Regions from separate parts of the Clostridium sp. AWRP genome, predicted to be linked through region 4. Evidence: riboswitches for the same ligand, from Rfam matches in the RefSeq annotation. Region 4 holds a riboswitch; each other region holds the start of a gene.
What was found. Region 4 has a riboswitch for S-adenosylmethionine ahead of DMR38_RS03160 (O-acetylhomoserine aminocarboxypropyltransferase/cysteine synthase family protein). Riboswitches for the same ligand answer to the same signal wherever they lie in the genome.
Positions count from the first base shown of each region.

Region 1 (4,027 bases), 1.8 Mb from region 4:
GGAAGCACCACCTTCTAACAACTATATCATATCTTGTATTCCGTGGTTTAGTTTTAATAGTTTATCAATGCAATTGCAAAATGCAAAAAATTATTATGCACCAATTTTTGAATCTGGTGGATTTACTGAAACAAATGGTATAATTATGATGCCTTTATCTATTACAGTTAATCATGCTGCAGTAGATGGTTATCATATAAAGATGCTTTTAGATGAATTACAATGGACAATGAATCATCCTGAAGTGTGGATTAAAGGTACAGAAGTATAAATTTAACTAACACAAAAGTGACAATAATATTTCACAATATTCTTATTTTGTCTATCATCAGCAGGCAATCCAATTTCATCTTCAACCTTCTTCGGTGTTAATATTTTATTGCCAATATATAGTGGTTTGTTTAATAAGATGCTCAGTAGTTTTGCGAAAGTGTTTAGATAACTTTTTTATATTATTAGAATTTATAACAAGGTGCATATCATTATTTGAGGGTTCGTAATAGCGTTCTTGTATCATTCCATCATTCATATGCAAGCCATATTTATAAAAAAATGGATGCCAATAAGCAGGTACTTTATATGGGCAACAATGTAAATAACAACAAAGATACAAATATTTATACAAATAAGCATACCAGCCATAACGGTTATGTTTAAAACTATCCACAACTAAATTGTAATTTGTGGAGTTATTTCAAATTATCTTATTTTGTTCCATATATAATTCTCCATAAAAGTTCTTCACATTATATTGTATGATATTAACTCATATTGTTCTTAATTATTTCTACCAATTTTATAATTTTATTATGGAATTAATGTTTTCTATTACTGGGTATAAAGACATATTTATTAATCAAATATTAATTATTATATAAAAATTTAAAATATGTATTATTTATAACTAAAAAATAAACTTATACTTCTGACATTTTTACAACCACAAGCACGATTAAATATTTTGACAAGTCTTAGTAGAAAATATTTAAATGCGCCTATTTATTGTAAAAATATCTATACGTATAAGCTTATTTCAAGTTAGATTACTATATATAGTACTTTTAAGTAAAATTTGAACTTATACAAGGTGAATATGCTGCCAAAATTGAAGCCACATTTAAAATTTTTTTATAGTAGTGAAATTTGGCAGCATACTCCGCTGTATATGTAAACTTTTTACTTACAACTCTATTTTCTAAAATGCTGGAATTATGCTTCCATTATATTTTTCCTGTATAAACTTCTTAATTGATGGATCGTTAACAGCCTTTGCTAATGCCTTAATATAAGGTTTGTCTTTATTTTCTTTTTTAACAGCAATTATATTGGCATAAGGTGAATCCTTAGATTCTATGGCAATAGCATCTTTAAGTGGATTTAACTTTGCTTGAAGTGCATAGTTTGTATTTATAACTGCTGCATCTACTTCTGTTAAAGTTCTTGGAAGTTGTGGTGCATCAAGTTCCTGGAATTTTAAGTTTTTCTTATTTTCAGTTATATCCAATTTTGAAATAAGATCTCCGCTCTTTACTTTTATAATTCCTTCATGAGCCAATAACTTTAATGCTCTTGCACCATTTGTAGGATCATTTGGTATTGCAATTTCAGCACCATTTTTCAAATCTTTTAAACTCTTGATTTTATTAGAATAAACTCCCATAGGTTCAAGATGTACTTTTGCTACATAATCTAAATTTGTATTGTTCTTTTTATTGAATTCATTTAAATATGGAATATGCTGAAAGAAGTTTGCATCTATATCTCCTGAATCCAAAGCCTTATTAGGAGTTACATAATCTGTAAACTGAACTATTTGTAAATCGTACCCTTGTTTCTTCAGTATAGGTTTTACCTTTTCTAATATTTCAGCATGAGGCTGTGGAGATGCTCCTACTTTTATTACTTTTTTGTCGTCACCTTTACTACTGCTTGAAGAACTTGTACTGTTTTGAGCACCACATCCAGCTAATGCCAAGATCAATGTTAGTGATAAAATAACTGTAATTAATTTTTTCATTTTGCTTCCCTCCAATTATAAAATAATAGACAATTTCTAAGCATTAAGCTGAAATATAAAATTTTCATATCATATTTTCAATTTAAAACCAAATAAAGCTCGAGGAACAACCTCGAGCTAAAAATCTCAATGATCCTCTCATCTTCCAGCTTATGCTGCAGGAATTAGCACCACTATACTATTAAAAATAGTATTGGTTGCCGGGCTTCATAGGGCCAGTCCCTCCACCTCTCTTGATAAGTTAATATTAAATTTTGTTAACTTGTGATTTACATTATAACAGCGAAATTTAAAGATGTCAACAACATTATTGCTATTTTATCGCAATTTTCCCTGCAACTATCATATATATACTTATAACTGCAAGAATTACTAAAATTGTTACTACACCTTTTTCTATATTTGTAAAAGCAGTTGTATTTCCCTCTTTTCTAGCTTTATAAAAAACTAAAATTCCACCTGAAAATAATATAGTAAGAAGAAGCATATAACTTAAGCCTGCTGCATATATAAGCCAAACTGCATATATAACTGACAATCCCGATATAGCCATATCTCTAATTCTTGTATTATCACCTGCAATATATGTCTCCTTAGTAATAGTTAATTTTAGAGCATACAATGCACTAAAAAAATATGGTACTAATACGGCAGAACTTGCAATAGCGTATAGTATCTGATACGAACTTTTAGAAAAGAAAGCCCATATTAAGAAAACTTGAGTTACTATATTTGTAACCAAAAGCGCATTTTTAGGTGCTCCATTTGCATTTTCTTCTGTAAAAAACTTTGGAAATGCTTTACCTTTGCCTGCAGAATATGACAATTCTGAACATATCAAAGTCCATCCAAGAAATGCACCTAATAATGATATTATTAAACCTACATTTACTACTACAGCACCCGATTTACCAACCATATATTCTAGTGCATATGCCATAGAAGGGCTCTTTAATCCAGCCAATTGAGCTTGTTCCATTGTACCAAGTGCCAATAATGATACTAAAACATAAATAATAAGTACTCCTAGTAATCCTACTATAGTGGCTTTACTGATATCCTTTCTTACTTTTGCTTGCTTTGAAAATACAACTGCACTTTCTATACCAATAAATGCCCACAAGGTTATAAGCATTGTACCCTTTACCTGTGTCAATACGCTTCCAAGATTAGTGCTCATATTTCCCCAAAAATCCAAGTTGAATATATTAACTTTAAACATAATTATTGATACTATTATAAATACAAATATAGGTATAAGTTTTCCAATAGTAGTTAAAACGTTTACCCATGCAGCTGTTTTTACACCTTTTAATATAAGTGCATTAACACCCCATATTAATATAGATTCACCTATTAGCGCAGATAAATTGTTTCCATTTCCAAATACAGGAAAGAAATATCCTATTGTACAAAAAAGCATAACCAAATATGAAACATCGCCTAACATCGAGCTAACCCAGTGTCCCCAAGCACAATTAAATCCTGTATATTCTCCGAAACCTTCTTTAGCATAGCTATATATACCGCAGTCCAAATCTGGTTTCCGCTGAGATAAATTTTGAAATACATAACCAAGTGTAAACATTCCAACTCCAGTAATAATCCATGCTATAATAATTGCACCTGGACTTGCTACCTTTGCCATATCTGCTGGAAAAGAAAAAGCCCCACCACCAATTATAGAACCAATTACTAATCCAATTAAAGGTACAAGTCCCAATTTTCCTTCTCCTTGGTTTTGTACACTACCTTCTATACTACTTTGCATACTAACACTCCTCCTTATAAACATCAATAATCTTTTGTAAAACTAAGTAAGCGTTAACTTTGTGACTTTCATATAAAAATTTCTAAATTTGATACTTATTTTTGAATAAAATATGCGGTAACTTTATGTCTAGAAATCATTTTTATTTATAAAATTACTGCCAGATAAATTATATATGGCAGTAATTTTATAATCTAACATTTCCTTATCTCAACTTTACTTTATTAGTAAATTCCCTA
Region 1 covers NZ_CP029758.2:3,477,940-3,481,966, forward strand. The annotation lists gene DMR38_RS16050 (CatA-like O-acetyltransferase) at 1-271, shown strand, start outside; gene DMR38_RS16055 (MetQ/NlpA family ABC transporter substrate-binding protein) at 1,196-2,017, opposite strand; SAM riboswitch class I at 2,153-2,260, opposite strand; gene DMR38_RS16060 (basic amino acid/polyamine antiporter) at 2,331-3,788, opposite strand.
Region 1: another riboswitch for S-adenosylmethionine. It lies ahead of DMR38_RS16055 (MetQ/NlpA family ABC transporter substrate-binding protein); the one in region 4 lies ahead of DMR38_RS03160 (O-acetylhomoserine aminocarboxypropyltransferase/cysteine synthase family protein).

Region 2 (4,027 bases), 2.1 Mb from region 4:
TTTACCCAATTCGGTTATGCCTGCAAGCAGTTAGGAATTGAGATTAAAACCAGCAGCATTCCACAAGCCAAGGGGCGTGTGGAACGAATGTTTCAAACACTGCAATCACGACTTCCTATCGAATTGCGTTTAGCTGGTATAAGCACGATTGAGCAGGCAAATGAATTTTTAAACTCCTACATAAAAAAATTCAATGCTCGATTTGCTTTACCTGTTGATAATATCAAATCTGTATTCGAAACGCAACCTGATATTGAGAAAATCAATTTAATTCTTGGTGTACTTGCTAGTAGGAAAGTAGACAATGGGAGTTGTGTAAAATACAATAAAGGATATTATCTTCCAGTAGATGCTAATGGTCACCCAGTATATTACCATAAAGGTACCTGCGGTATAGTAATAAAGGCATTTAACAATGATCTATATTTTTGTGCAAACGAAAAAGTTTATGCACTTGAATTGCTTCCGGATCATGTTCCTTCATCAAAAAATTTTGATCTTGCGAAGACCTCAAAAACTCCAAAGAAACACTATATACCGCCGATGAGTCACCCATGGAAGCAGGCTTCATTTGAACATTATTGCAATAAGCAGGCTCATAGACAAAAAGAAAACATAGCTTAAAGAACTAAAAAGCCCTTTTACTTAAAAAACTTTAAGTTGATGGATGTGTTTGCTATACCTAAAAATAATGTTATAAGCGTAACAAAGCACCAGCTATTGCTGGTGCTAATAATTAAAACTTTTTGGGACATTTTCAAAATTAGTTGACATAAAAATCTAATTATGTTACAGGACAATATGAATGTTGCTGAAGATATGAATAAACTTATTAAATAGATTTTGGTTATTTTGAACCTATTTATGAAATTGTAGAAATCTATAAAAAATGGAAATGACACTATTTTATTAAAAGGTCATTTCCATTTTTCTATGTTATTGAAGACTATCCAAATTATAAGGTGTCTCTTGATATACATAGTAATTCAGCCAGTTTATAAATAAAAGGTTGGCATGACTTTTCCAAGTTGCTCTAGGTTGTTTGGTTGTATCATTATAAGGAAAATAATTTTTGGGAATCTCTATGGGCAAATTAGCTGCTACGTCTCTATCATATTCTGATTTTAATGTTAAGGTATCATATTCAGGATGACCTGTTACAAAAATTTGACGTCCGCCTTTTGTTGAAAGTATATAGACTCCGGCATCTTTTGATTCTGAAAGTATTTCCAATTCAGGTACTTTTTCAATATCTCCTTTTTTTACACAGGTATGTCTTGAATGAGGTGCGTAAAATATATCGTCAAATCCTCTAAGCAACTGTGTATTTTCTTCATTTATTATATGTGGAAAAATACCAAACATTTTTTTATCTAAAGTATATTTTGGAATACCAAAATGGTGGTAAAGTCCAGCCTGAGAACCCCAACATATGTGTAAAGTTGAATATACATTTTTTTTACTCCAGTCCATTATTTCAGTTAATTCATCCCAATAGTCAACATCTTCAAATTTCAGTTTTTCAACAGGTGCTCCTGTTATTATCATGCCATCAAATTTTCTATCTTTTATTTCATCAAAAGTTTCATAATACTTGAGAAGATATTGTTCTGAAGTATTTCTTGATCTGTGGGATTTAGGATATATCAATGTTATATCAATTTGAATAGGGGAGTTACTAAGCAACCTTAAAAGTTGTACTTCCGTAACGGTTTTAACCGGCATTAGATTCAATATGACTATATTAAGAGGCCTTATATCTTGTTTTAATGCACGCCTTTCATTCATTACAAATATGTTTTCAGCCTTCAGCGTTTTAGAGGCTGGAAGATCGTTAGGTATATTTATTGGCATAAAAAATCCTCCTTTATATATAGGTAGCTTAGGCATTTTCAAAGAAATAACTAGTCAGTATGCTAGGATATTTTTTCAAATGCCTTAATCAAATAAAAATCTTATTTTGAATATTTAAGTAGTGAATAGATATACAAAGGAATAGGCTAATTTAAATAATTTGTATAATAAAAAAGCTGCTTTCATAAGAAAAACAACTTTTAATACTAATTATAGAAACTATTTTCCTTATCTTTCAGAAATAATCTGCTGGAATTAACACCATACATTCAAATGAAAAATGTTGGTTGTCGGGTTTCATAGGGCCAGTCCCTCCACCGCTCTTGATAAGATTTAAATTGACTTTATTTAATTTATTATATAGTATACTAAAATTGAACTTTTGTCAAATACAAGTTGTCTCAATATCAATAAATAATTTGAAAATTCACAACAATGAAGAAAAAGAAATGTTGGTAAATATTTAATTCTGTGGTACAATAAAAATTAATATTTCATGCTGATTGTAGTGATTAGACAGCATGATGTATAAAAGCAATATTCATTATAATATTAATAAATCAAAGAGGTGGGGATTTAATTATGGAAGCAAAGTTAGAAAAAAGGTATGGCCTTATTACTGCTATAGCCATGGTCATCGGAATTGTTATAGGTAGTGGTGTATTTTTTAAAGCAGAAAAAGTTTTAACTGCAACAGGTGGAAATCTTACACTTGGTATACTGGCCTGGGTTATAGGTGGTATTATTATGATTTCTTGTGCCTATACTTTTGCGGTAATGGCAACTAAGTATCAGTATGTAAACGGTGTAGTAGATTATGCAGAAGCTACTTTGGGAAAAAAGTATGCATATTATGTTGGGTGGTTTATGGCACTCATTTACTATCCAACATTGACGTCAGTATTAGCATGGATTTCGGCTAGATATACTTGTGTATTACTTGGATTCTCAATTACAGGTGGAGAGTGTATGACTATTGCAGGCGTATATTTGATAGCAAGTTTTGCGTTAAATTCACTGTCACCAATTTTAGCAGGTAAATTTCAAGTTAGTACAACCATTATAAAACTTATTCCACTAGCTTTAATGGCTGTAATTGGAACAGTTGTGGGTGTGGGTAATGGTATGATTGCATATAATTTTACAACGGTAGTAAAAGAAGTTAATACTTCTAATGCACTGTTTACAGCTGTTGTTGCTACAGCTTTTGCTTATGAAGGATGGATCATTGCTACAAGTATTAATGCAGAGTTAAAAGATGCAAAGAAAAATCTTCCATTGGCGCTTGTTGGAGGAACTTTTGTAATTATGATTATTTACATACTCTATTATGTAGGACTAGCTGGAGCAGTAACAAATAAGGTTATGATGGCTGGCGGTGAAGCAGGAGCTAAATTGGCTTTCCAAACAGTTTTTTCATCAGTAGGTGGTTCACTGCTGTTTGTATTTGTTATCATTTCCTGCCTTGGAACTTTAAATGGATTAATGCTGGGATGTACTCGAGGTATTTATTCTTTAGCAGCAAGGAATATTGGACCAAAACCAGATGTATTTAAGCAAGTTGATAATGTGACAAATATGCCTACTAATTCATCTGTATTTGGACTGCTTCTTTGTGGTATATGGTTATTATACTTTTATGGTGCTAACTTAACAAAACCTTGGTTTGGATTTTTCTCTTTTGATTCTTCTGAATTACCTATAGTTACTATCTATGCATTATACATTCCTATTTTTATTATGATGATGAAAAAGGAAAAGGATTTAAACCCATTTAAGAGATTTATAGCACCTATTATTTCCTTAGCTGGATGTGTTTTTATGATAATTGCTGCTTGCTTTTCTCATAAAATGGAAGTCGCTGCATATCTGATTGTCTTTGCAGTTGTAATGATTTTTGGAGCTATGTTTTGTAAAGAAAAAATTGAGGAATAAGGATAAGAATAGAATTTAATTGAATGCATAAAAACAAAGGGTTAAAGTATTTAGCCCTTTGTTTTTATTTTTTGATATCTATATTAAAAGATATTGACATAGATGCATGTTAATATTATAATGTTAATAACAAATAGTTAATAACAAGACTTAAGCATGTAGGTGACAATATGGATAAGAAGCAGCTTGAAAATTTAAGTTACATAAGTTTGATAATATTTTTTAGGAGGAATAAATT
Region 2 covers NZ_CP029758.2:2,745,416-2,749,442, reverse strand. The annotation lists gene DMR38_RS12475 (ISNCY family transposase) at 1-624, shown strand, start outside; gene metA (homoserine O-succinyltransferase) at 937-1,854, opposite strand; SAM riboswitch class I at 2,080-2,187, opposite strand; gene DMR38_RS12465 (APC family permease) at 2,437-3,789, shown strand.
Region 2: another riboswitch for S-adenosylmethionine. It lies ahead of metA (homoserine O-succinyltransferase); the one in region 4 lies ahead of DMR38_RS03160 (O-acetylhomoserine aminocarboxypropyltransferase/cysteine synthase family protein).

Region 3 (4,027 bases), 2.1 Mb from region 4:
AGATATTGCCTCTACTGGTGTTGATATAATATCTATAGGTTCTCTTACACATTCTGTAAAAGCAATGGATATAAGTTTAAGATTTATCTGATGGCTACCTACTGTAACACTCCCAAGCATACAGCGAAAGCAAATAAGATTCATTAATATAGAGTTCCAAATTCTAAAGTTATGAATAGTATATTAAGAGGAACAAATGAGGTGATGACATTGGCTATAGAAAACTTGAAAGAGTTAAAAAGTCAATTGGAACTGGATGCAACTAGATTAAGAGAAAGTATATGTATAAAAGACAGTCTTTGTATTAAAGATAAGATATGGGATACTGACGATATGTTTAAAGATATAAAACAGAGGGTTATACTTGAATATATTGAAAAACTGCTGGATAAAATTAAATCTTAGTAAATAACAGAGAAAACCATCAGCTAAACTAAGCTGATGGCTTTTTTTCATCTTCATTATACTCAAAGTTACATTCTTTAAGAGGTACTATTTTTGTCTTCTTAATAATCTTATATCCAATATACAAAGATATAAATATAGGAATACACATATAATTTGTTACAAAATCAAACCAGCTAAATGTTTTAGCTTGAAATACCCATATATTAGAACCGAATATAACAATTATACAAAGTATAATAGATATAATAGGTGCAAATGGATATAATTTAGCCCTATATTTTAAATCTTTCAAATTTTTGCCTTGTGCAGTGTATGCTTTTCTAAATCTATAATGGCAGATAGCTATACCTAACCATGCAAAGAAGGCTGTGATACCAGAAGCATTATATAGTATATAATATATTTTCCCATCTCCAATCAGAGAGGCGAAAAAAGCAAAACAAGCAATAACAGTTGTGGCGTATAAAGCAGTTGTAGGGACACCATGTTTGTTTACTTTTGATAAAAATTTAGGTGCTTTCCCTTCTTTGGATAGGGAATAAAGCATACGTGAAGCTACATAAAGACCTGAATTACCGCAGGAGAGAACAGATGTTAAAATTACTGCATTCATAATACTTGCCGCAATTGCCAGACCAGATCTTTTAAATACCATGGTAAAAGGACTGTATGAAATATTATCTGCACCACTTTTTAATAAGTTTGGATCGGTGAAAGGTACTAAAAACCCAATTACTATAATTGCCCCCATATAAAATAGTAAAATACGCCAGAAAACATTTTTTATAGCTTTAGGAACATTTTCTTCAGGATTTTCCGATTCACCTGCAGCAAGGCCAACTATTTCTGTTCCGGAGAAAGAAAATCCTGCAACCAAAAATACATTAATAATAGCAGATATTCCGCCAACAAAAGGTCCTTTCTTCCCAGAAGCATCTGATAGTACCCAATTACTTAATCCAGGTGATTTTCCACCTAAAATGCCAAATATCATGAGAACACCTACTATAAGGAATACTATAATTGTGACAACTTTAATACTTGCAAACCAATATTCACTTTCACCGTAAATTCTTGCTGAAAGAATATTTAAGATAAAAATTATTACTAAAAATAACATACTCCATAAAGTAGTATTGGTATTTGGAAGCCAGAATTTAACAATCATTGAACCTGCAACCAATTCAGCGGCAACGCATATTGCCCAGCAAAACCAGTAATTCCATCCAAGGGTAAAACCTAATGCAGGGTCAATGAATCTTGTAGCATAAGTTTCAAAAGATCCTGATATAGGTAAAAGTGTTGCCATCTCGCCGAGGGATGTCATCAAAAAGTAAACTAAAATTCCCATAATTACATAAGCTAAAACAGCACCGCCAGGTCCAGCTGTGCTGACAGCACTGCCGCTGGCAAAAAATAAACCGGTTCCAATTGATCCTCCTATGGCGATCATGTTCATATGTCTGGCTTTTAGAGTCCTTTTAAGTTGACCTTGTTCATTTGATTTTGAATTTGTGTCCATTTTAAACTTCCTCCTTTTGTTTAACAATAAAACATATAGTTATTTACCTATGGGACACGCATATTCACATGTTCTGCAATATTTTATAACATTAACGGGTTCTTTTGTGGAAACTTCAGGTATAGTCAAAGGTTTAATGCTAGCTACATCTTCTTCCATTTGTATATTACACAAGGTTCTATCGAAATTTCCAACTCTTCCAGGTAGTTCACTTCTACCTAATTCTGAAGGAAAATATATTTCCTTAGCAAATGCACCTTTTTTGCATTTTTCCCAGCACTTAATTTTGCAGCTTTTACATGGATCGTATGCAGAAGGTCCGGTTGATTGTAAATCTAAACTTAAACCAAGTGCTCTTAATCTTACATGAGGACCATATTCAGGTGTAACCAATAAGTTATTTCTACCTATGCATCCTAATCCAGCCACTACTGCTGAATCTTTTAAGAATATTCCGCCCTTTTCCACATGATAATTAAAAGAATAGGTTTCTATACCTTCATTTTCCAATGTACTTTTAACACTTTTGGTAATACTAATTAATTTTTTATTGCCTATAGTATTATGATCTTCAATCCAATAGTCCACAGCAGGATTGTCTACAGGATGATGATAAGCTAAAATAAGTACACTTTTTATTCCCTGGGGCCATAGAACCTCTGTTAGAAATTTATCTTTTTCTCCACGCATATAAGTTCCAACACCGTTGTATTTAGGCATTTTAGGTACTACAGTAAATGCAGGGGCTTTTTTTAGGTCCTCAACATTTGCAATTCCTGCTAGAGAAGCTCCAGTTTTTAGTCCAAGTTTTATAATTTCTTTTGATGTAAGTTTGTCCATAATTTGTACTAATGTATTTTAATATGTAAAAATACATTATTCACTTCCTCTCTTTAAGTAATGTATTTTAAATTCATGAATTTTTTACCGAAAAATAAAAAATCCTCTTTCTAAAAAGAAGAGGATAAATAGCATAGGTTATTATGAGAGTTTATTAAAAAAACATCTCTCCCTCATCTTTCAGAATTATTATGATCTGCTGGAATTAGCACCTTTACATGTTTACGCATGGGCAAAGCATGAGGTTGCTGAAACTTCATAGGGCCAGTCCCTAAGTTTCTCTTGATAAGGATTTATTTAATTTTTTGTAAAATTCTTATTAACTAATATGTATTATATATGTTATGTTTTTCAATGTCAATAAAAATCTAATTATGTTACAGGACATATGATTGAATTGTGATAATGTCTTAGTATACCGCATTTGATTATGTCCCAAATAAATAAGTTTATAGTATAATAAAACCTCATGACTAAGAAGTGAGGTGGACAAAATCAGAAAGGTAGTTTTAACAATGAATGAGAATGCAAAATATAACATAATCAAGAAATTAGTAGAGAGCAATGGTAACAAGCAAAGAGCTGCTGTACAGATTAACTGTACTGTTAGGCACATTAACAGAATGATTAAAGGGTATAAAGAGCAGGGAAAAGCCTTTTTTATACATGGAAATCGTGGTAAAAAACCTGTCCATGCTTTAGATAATTCTACAAAACAGACTATTGTTGACTTATATCGAACAAAATATGAAGGCACCAATTTAACTCATTTTTCAGAACTCTTAAAAGAATTTGAAGGAATCAAAGTTTCATCAAACACTATACGTTCCATCCTTTTGCAGGAATTCATCCTGTCTCCTAAGGCAAAACGTTCTTCTAAGAAGGCTCTATACACTAAACTTAAAGATATGCAAAAATCTACAAAGTCAAAAAAGCAGGCTAGTGTTATTCAAAGTTCTATTCTTGCTATCGAAGATGCTCATCCTAGGCGTCCGAGATGTGCCTACTTTGGAGAAATGCTTCAGATGGATGCTTCTCTTCATCCTTGGTTTGGTGGAGAAAAAAGTCAGCTTCATATAGCTGTAGATGATGCCACAGGTGCTATTGTAGGTGCTTATTTCGATGTTCAAGAAACGCTAAATGGATATTACCATGTACTTGAGCAAATATTGAAAACCTATGGTATTCCTTATATGTTTTACACCGATAGGCGTACAGTTTTTGAGTATAAACAAAAGAAATCCCCTTCTATCGAAG
Region 3 covers NZ_CP029758.2:2,749,451-2,753,477, reverse strand. The annotation lists gene nadC (carboxylating nicotinate-nucleotide diphosphorylase) at 1-91, shown strand, start outside; gene DMR38_RS12490 (hypothetical protein) at 172-405, shown strand; gene DMR38_RS12485 (amino acid permease) at 434-1,930, opposite strand; gene DMR38_RS12480 (hypothetical protein) at 1,970-2,770, opposite strand; SAM riboswitch class I at 2,941-3,062, opposite strand; gene DMR38_RS12475 (ISNCY family transposase) at 3,286-4,027, shown strand, end outside.
Region 3: another riboswitch for S-adenosylmethionine. It lies ahead of DMR38_RS12480 (hypothetical protein); the one in region 4 lies ahead of DMR38_RS03160 (O-acetylhomoserine aminocarboxypropyltransferase/cysteine synthase family protein).

Region 4 (4,027 bases):
ATAGTAGAATCAGCTTTTCAGTATGCAATTAAAAATGGAAGAAAGAAAGTTACGGCAGTTCATAAGGCTAATATAATGAAACTTTCAGATGGACTTTTTTTAAGAACAGCTGAAAAAGTAGCAGAAAAATATAAAGGCATTGAATTTGAAAGTGTAATAGTAGATGCTATGAGTATGAAACTTGTCCTTAATCCAGAGAATTATGATGTACTTGTTATGCCTAATTTATATGGAGATATTTTATCAGATATGGCATCAGGCCTTATAGGTGGACTTGGACTAGTGCCAGGAGCCAATATAGGAGAAAATGCAGCAGTATTTGAAGCTGCCCATGGTTCGGCTCCGGATATCGCAGGACAGAATAAAGCAAATCCAACGGCTATAATACTTTCAGGAGTTATGATGCTTAACTATTTAGGGGAAACAGGAGCAGCAAATAAAATTGAGACAGCTGTAGAAACTGTACTTAGAGAAGGTAAATATTTAACAGAGGATTTAGGAGGAAATACAACTACAAGTGGATTTACTGAAGCTATTATAGAAAAAATTGAAAATTATAATTAAGTGTACTTAAATTATGAGTTGAAGGTTGACAATTGATAGTTGACAGTTAAGGTGGATTTTTTTCCGTTATACTACAAAAAATCATCCTTTACTATCAATTGTATATTCTCAACTTTCAACTATTTAAAAAGACATATAGGGCTGACATACTAATTAATTAGTAGTCAGCTTATTATTTATGAATTGAAACAATATAAAATATGGGAGAAAAATTAAATTAATTAATTAAGCTTTTGCAAGAGCCTGATCCAAATCGTATATAATATCATCAATATTTTCCACACCTATTGAAAGCCTTATAAGGTCTGGAGTAACTCCGGCAGCTTTTTGTTGTTTTTCATTCAACTCTGCATGAGTTGTACTTGCAGGGTGAATTACTAATGATTTTGCATCTGCTACATTTGCAAGTAAGGAGAACAATTTAACGCTGTTTATAAATTTCTTTCCTGCTTCAGATCCACCCTTTATTCCAAAGGTAAATATTGAACCTGCTCCTTTTGGAAGGTATTTCTTAGCTAATTCTTTGTATGGACTTCCATCAAGTTCAGGATAGTTTACCCATGCAACTTTTGGATGTTTACTTAAAAATTCAACTACTTTTCGTGTGTTTTCTACATGTCTTTCTACTCTAAGAGAAAGCGATTCAAGCCCAAGTAAGAAATAAAAAGCACTTTGTGGACTTAGTGTTGCCCCTGTGTTTCTTAAAAGTTGTACTCTGGCTTTTGTAGCAAAAGCTGTAGGTCCAAGATCTGCGTATACAAGTCCATTATAGCTTTCATCAGGTGTTATAAAGTCAGGAAATTTTCCGCTTGCTGCCCAGTCAAATTTTCCACCATCTACTATAATTCCGCCTAAAGTAGTTCCGTGTCCACCTATAAACTTAGTTGCAGAATGGACAACTACATCTGCACCATATTCTATGGGTCTTACCAGATATGGAGTTCCAAAAGTATTATCTATGATAAGAGGAATTTTGTTTTTATGAGCTATGTTTGCTACAGCTGCTATATCCAAAACATTTATTCTAGGGTTACCTATTGTTTCTGCATAAACTGCTTTAGTTTTATCTGTAATAGCCTTTCTGATATTTTCAGGATCATCAGGATCTACAAAAGTTACATCAATTCCTAACTTTTTTAAGGTTACGGAAAACAATTCATAAGTTCCACCGTAAAGTGTGCTAGCTGCAACTATATTATCTCCTGCACTTGCTACATTTAATACAGCATAAAGTATTGCTGCAAGTCCGGAAGATGTAGCAAGACCTGCACTGCCGCCTTCAAGTGCTGCTACCCTTTGTTCGAATACATCTTCTGTTGGGTTCATTATTCTGGCATAAACATTTCCCGGTTTTTTTAGCTGGAAAAAGTCTGCGGCTTCATCGGCATCTTTAAATACAAAGGATGTAGTTTGATAGATTGGAACTGCTCTTGCACCTGTAGTTGGGTCAGGCACCTGACCTGCATGTACTTGTAATGTTTCAAATCCTAATTTTCTTTCTTTACTCATTGTTTATTCCTCCTAATACTTTTTTAATATTTTGGACGAAACTTCTATAACCTGGCAGAATAAAAAAATCTTCTTGTAAGATAAGTTACAAGAAGATTCTATCTTCATGCTTCTCATCTTTCAGGTTAACACCTGCTGGAATTAGCACCGTTGAATGAAAATGATCATTCAGGTTGCTGGGCATCATAGGGCCAGTCCCTCTGCCGCTCTGGATAAGAAGTTCCGTATTCGATTGAGAAAATCATACCAGACATAGATAAGATTTGTCAATAGAAAAATATTTGGGAAATTTTATCTAATAGCTACCTACGCACTCTGTGAAAGCGACTATCATCAAATCAAAGATTTGATATGTCTGCTTGTCCCACTAAGTAAGATTCATTTATATTACGAATTATAATAAAATAATGATATAAATAGTATTGACAATTGATAGTTAAAGTATTAATATTAAAGCACTTTTATCACGAGAGGTGGAGGGACTGGCCCAGTGAAACCCAACAACCGGCACTAAAGTGCATCGGTGCTAATTCCTGCAGAATAAAATAAATTCTGAAAGATAAGGAAAGTTGATTTTGTCAAATTTAAAGTTGCTTTTCTGATTGAAGGGCAACTTTTTCAGTTAATAGTCAAAAATGAAAAATTAATAGTTAGTGAGCAAATAAATATTAATTTTGAATAATATTAATGTATATTTATACAATTATGAAATATTAAATAATTTGATGTATTGTAGAAAATTTGTTTAAAGTTTAAAATTTTATACAAGAAGTAATGAATTAAATAATTTGAACATGAAACTTGTATTTGAAAAAGGAGTGCAGCGAATGTTATTTAAAGATTTATTAAATAAGTTTAACAACAAATTTGTTTTTTTTGATGGAGCTATGGGAACCATGCTTCAAAGAGAAGGACTTAAAGTAGGTGAACTTCCAGAAACATTAAATATAACAAATTCAGAGATTATAAGAAAAGTACATAGGGAATATTTAAATGCAGGATCAGATATCATAATAACAAATACTTTTGGTGCCAATGAACTTAAGTATAGTTCTTCTGATTATACAATAAAAGATGTAATTACAGCTGGAGTAAAAATTGCAAAGGAAGAGGCAAAGGATAAATTAGTAGCACTTGACATAGGACCTACAGGACAGGTTATGGAGCCTACAGGGAGTTTAAGTTTTGAATCTGCATATGAATTATTTAAAAGTCAGGTTATTATAGGGGAAAAAGCGGGAGCAGATATAATTCTAATAGAAACTATGTCTGATTTGTACGAAGCAAAGGCAGCTATTCTTGCAGCAAAAGAAAATAGTTCTCTTCCAATATTTTGTACAATGACTTTCCAGCAGGATGGAAGAACTCTAATGGGAACAGATCCCAAGACTATGGTATTTGTACTTGAATCGTTGGGGGTGGATGCCCTTGGAGTGAATTGTTCCTTGGGACCAGGAGAATTGCAACATATTGTAGATGAAATCTTAAAGTATTCTTCTATACCCATTATAGTTCAGCCTAATGCAGGACTCCCAAAGTATGATGGCGAAAATACGATTTATGACATAACTTCAGATGAATTTGCAGAAAATGTAGTGGTTATGGCAAAAAAAGGAGTTAGGTTTTTTGGAGGATGCTGCGGAACAAGTCCTGAATTTATAAAAACTATGGTAAAAAGCTTGAAAAATATAGTACCTTTAGACATAAAAGAAAAAAATTATACCGCAGTGTGTTCAGCCAGGGATACTGTGTTCCTAGGTAATAGAATAAAGTTTATAGGAGAGAGAATTAATCCTACAGGTAGAGATATTTATAAGAAAGAGCTTAAGGAAGGAAAGGTAGGTTTTATACAGAAAGAAGCAGTACAGCAAAAAGAAGAAGGAGCACATATACTTGGGCTTAATGTAGGATTACCTGAGATTAATGAAGTTCAGGCTATGAAAGAAGCAGTAAA
Region 4 covers NZ_CP029758.2:694,578-698,604, forward strand. The annotation lists gene DMR38_RS03155 (isocitrate dehydrogenase (NAD(+))) at 1-564, shown strand, start outside; gene DMR38_RS03160 (O-acetylhomoserine aminocarboxypropyltransferase/cysteine synthase family protein) at 790-2,073, opposite strand; SAM riboswitch class I at 2,184-2,292, opposite strand; SAM riboswitch class I at 2,532-2,639, shown strand; gene DMR38_RS03165 (homocysteine S-methyltransferase family protein) at 2,901-4,027, shown strand, end outside.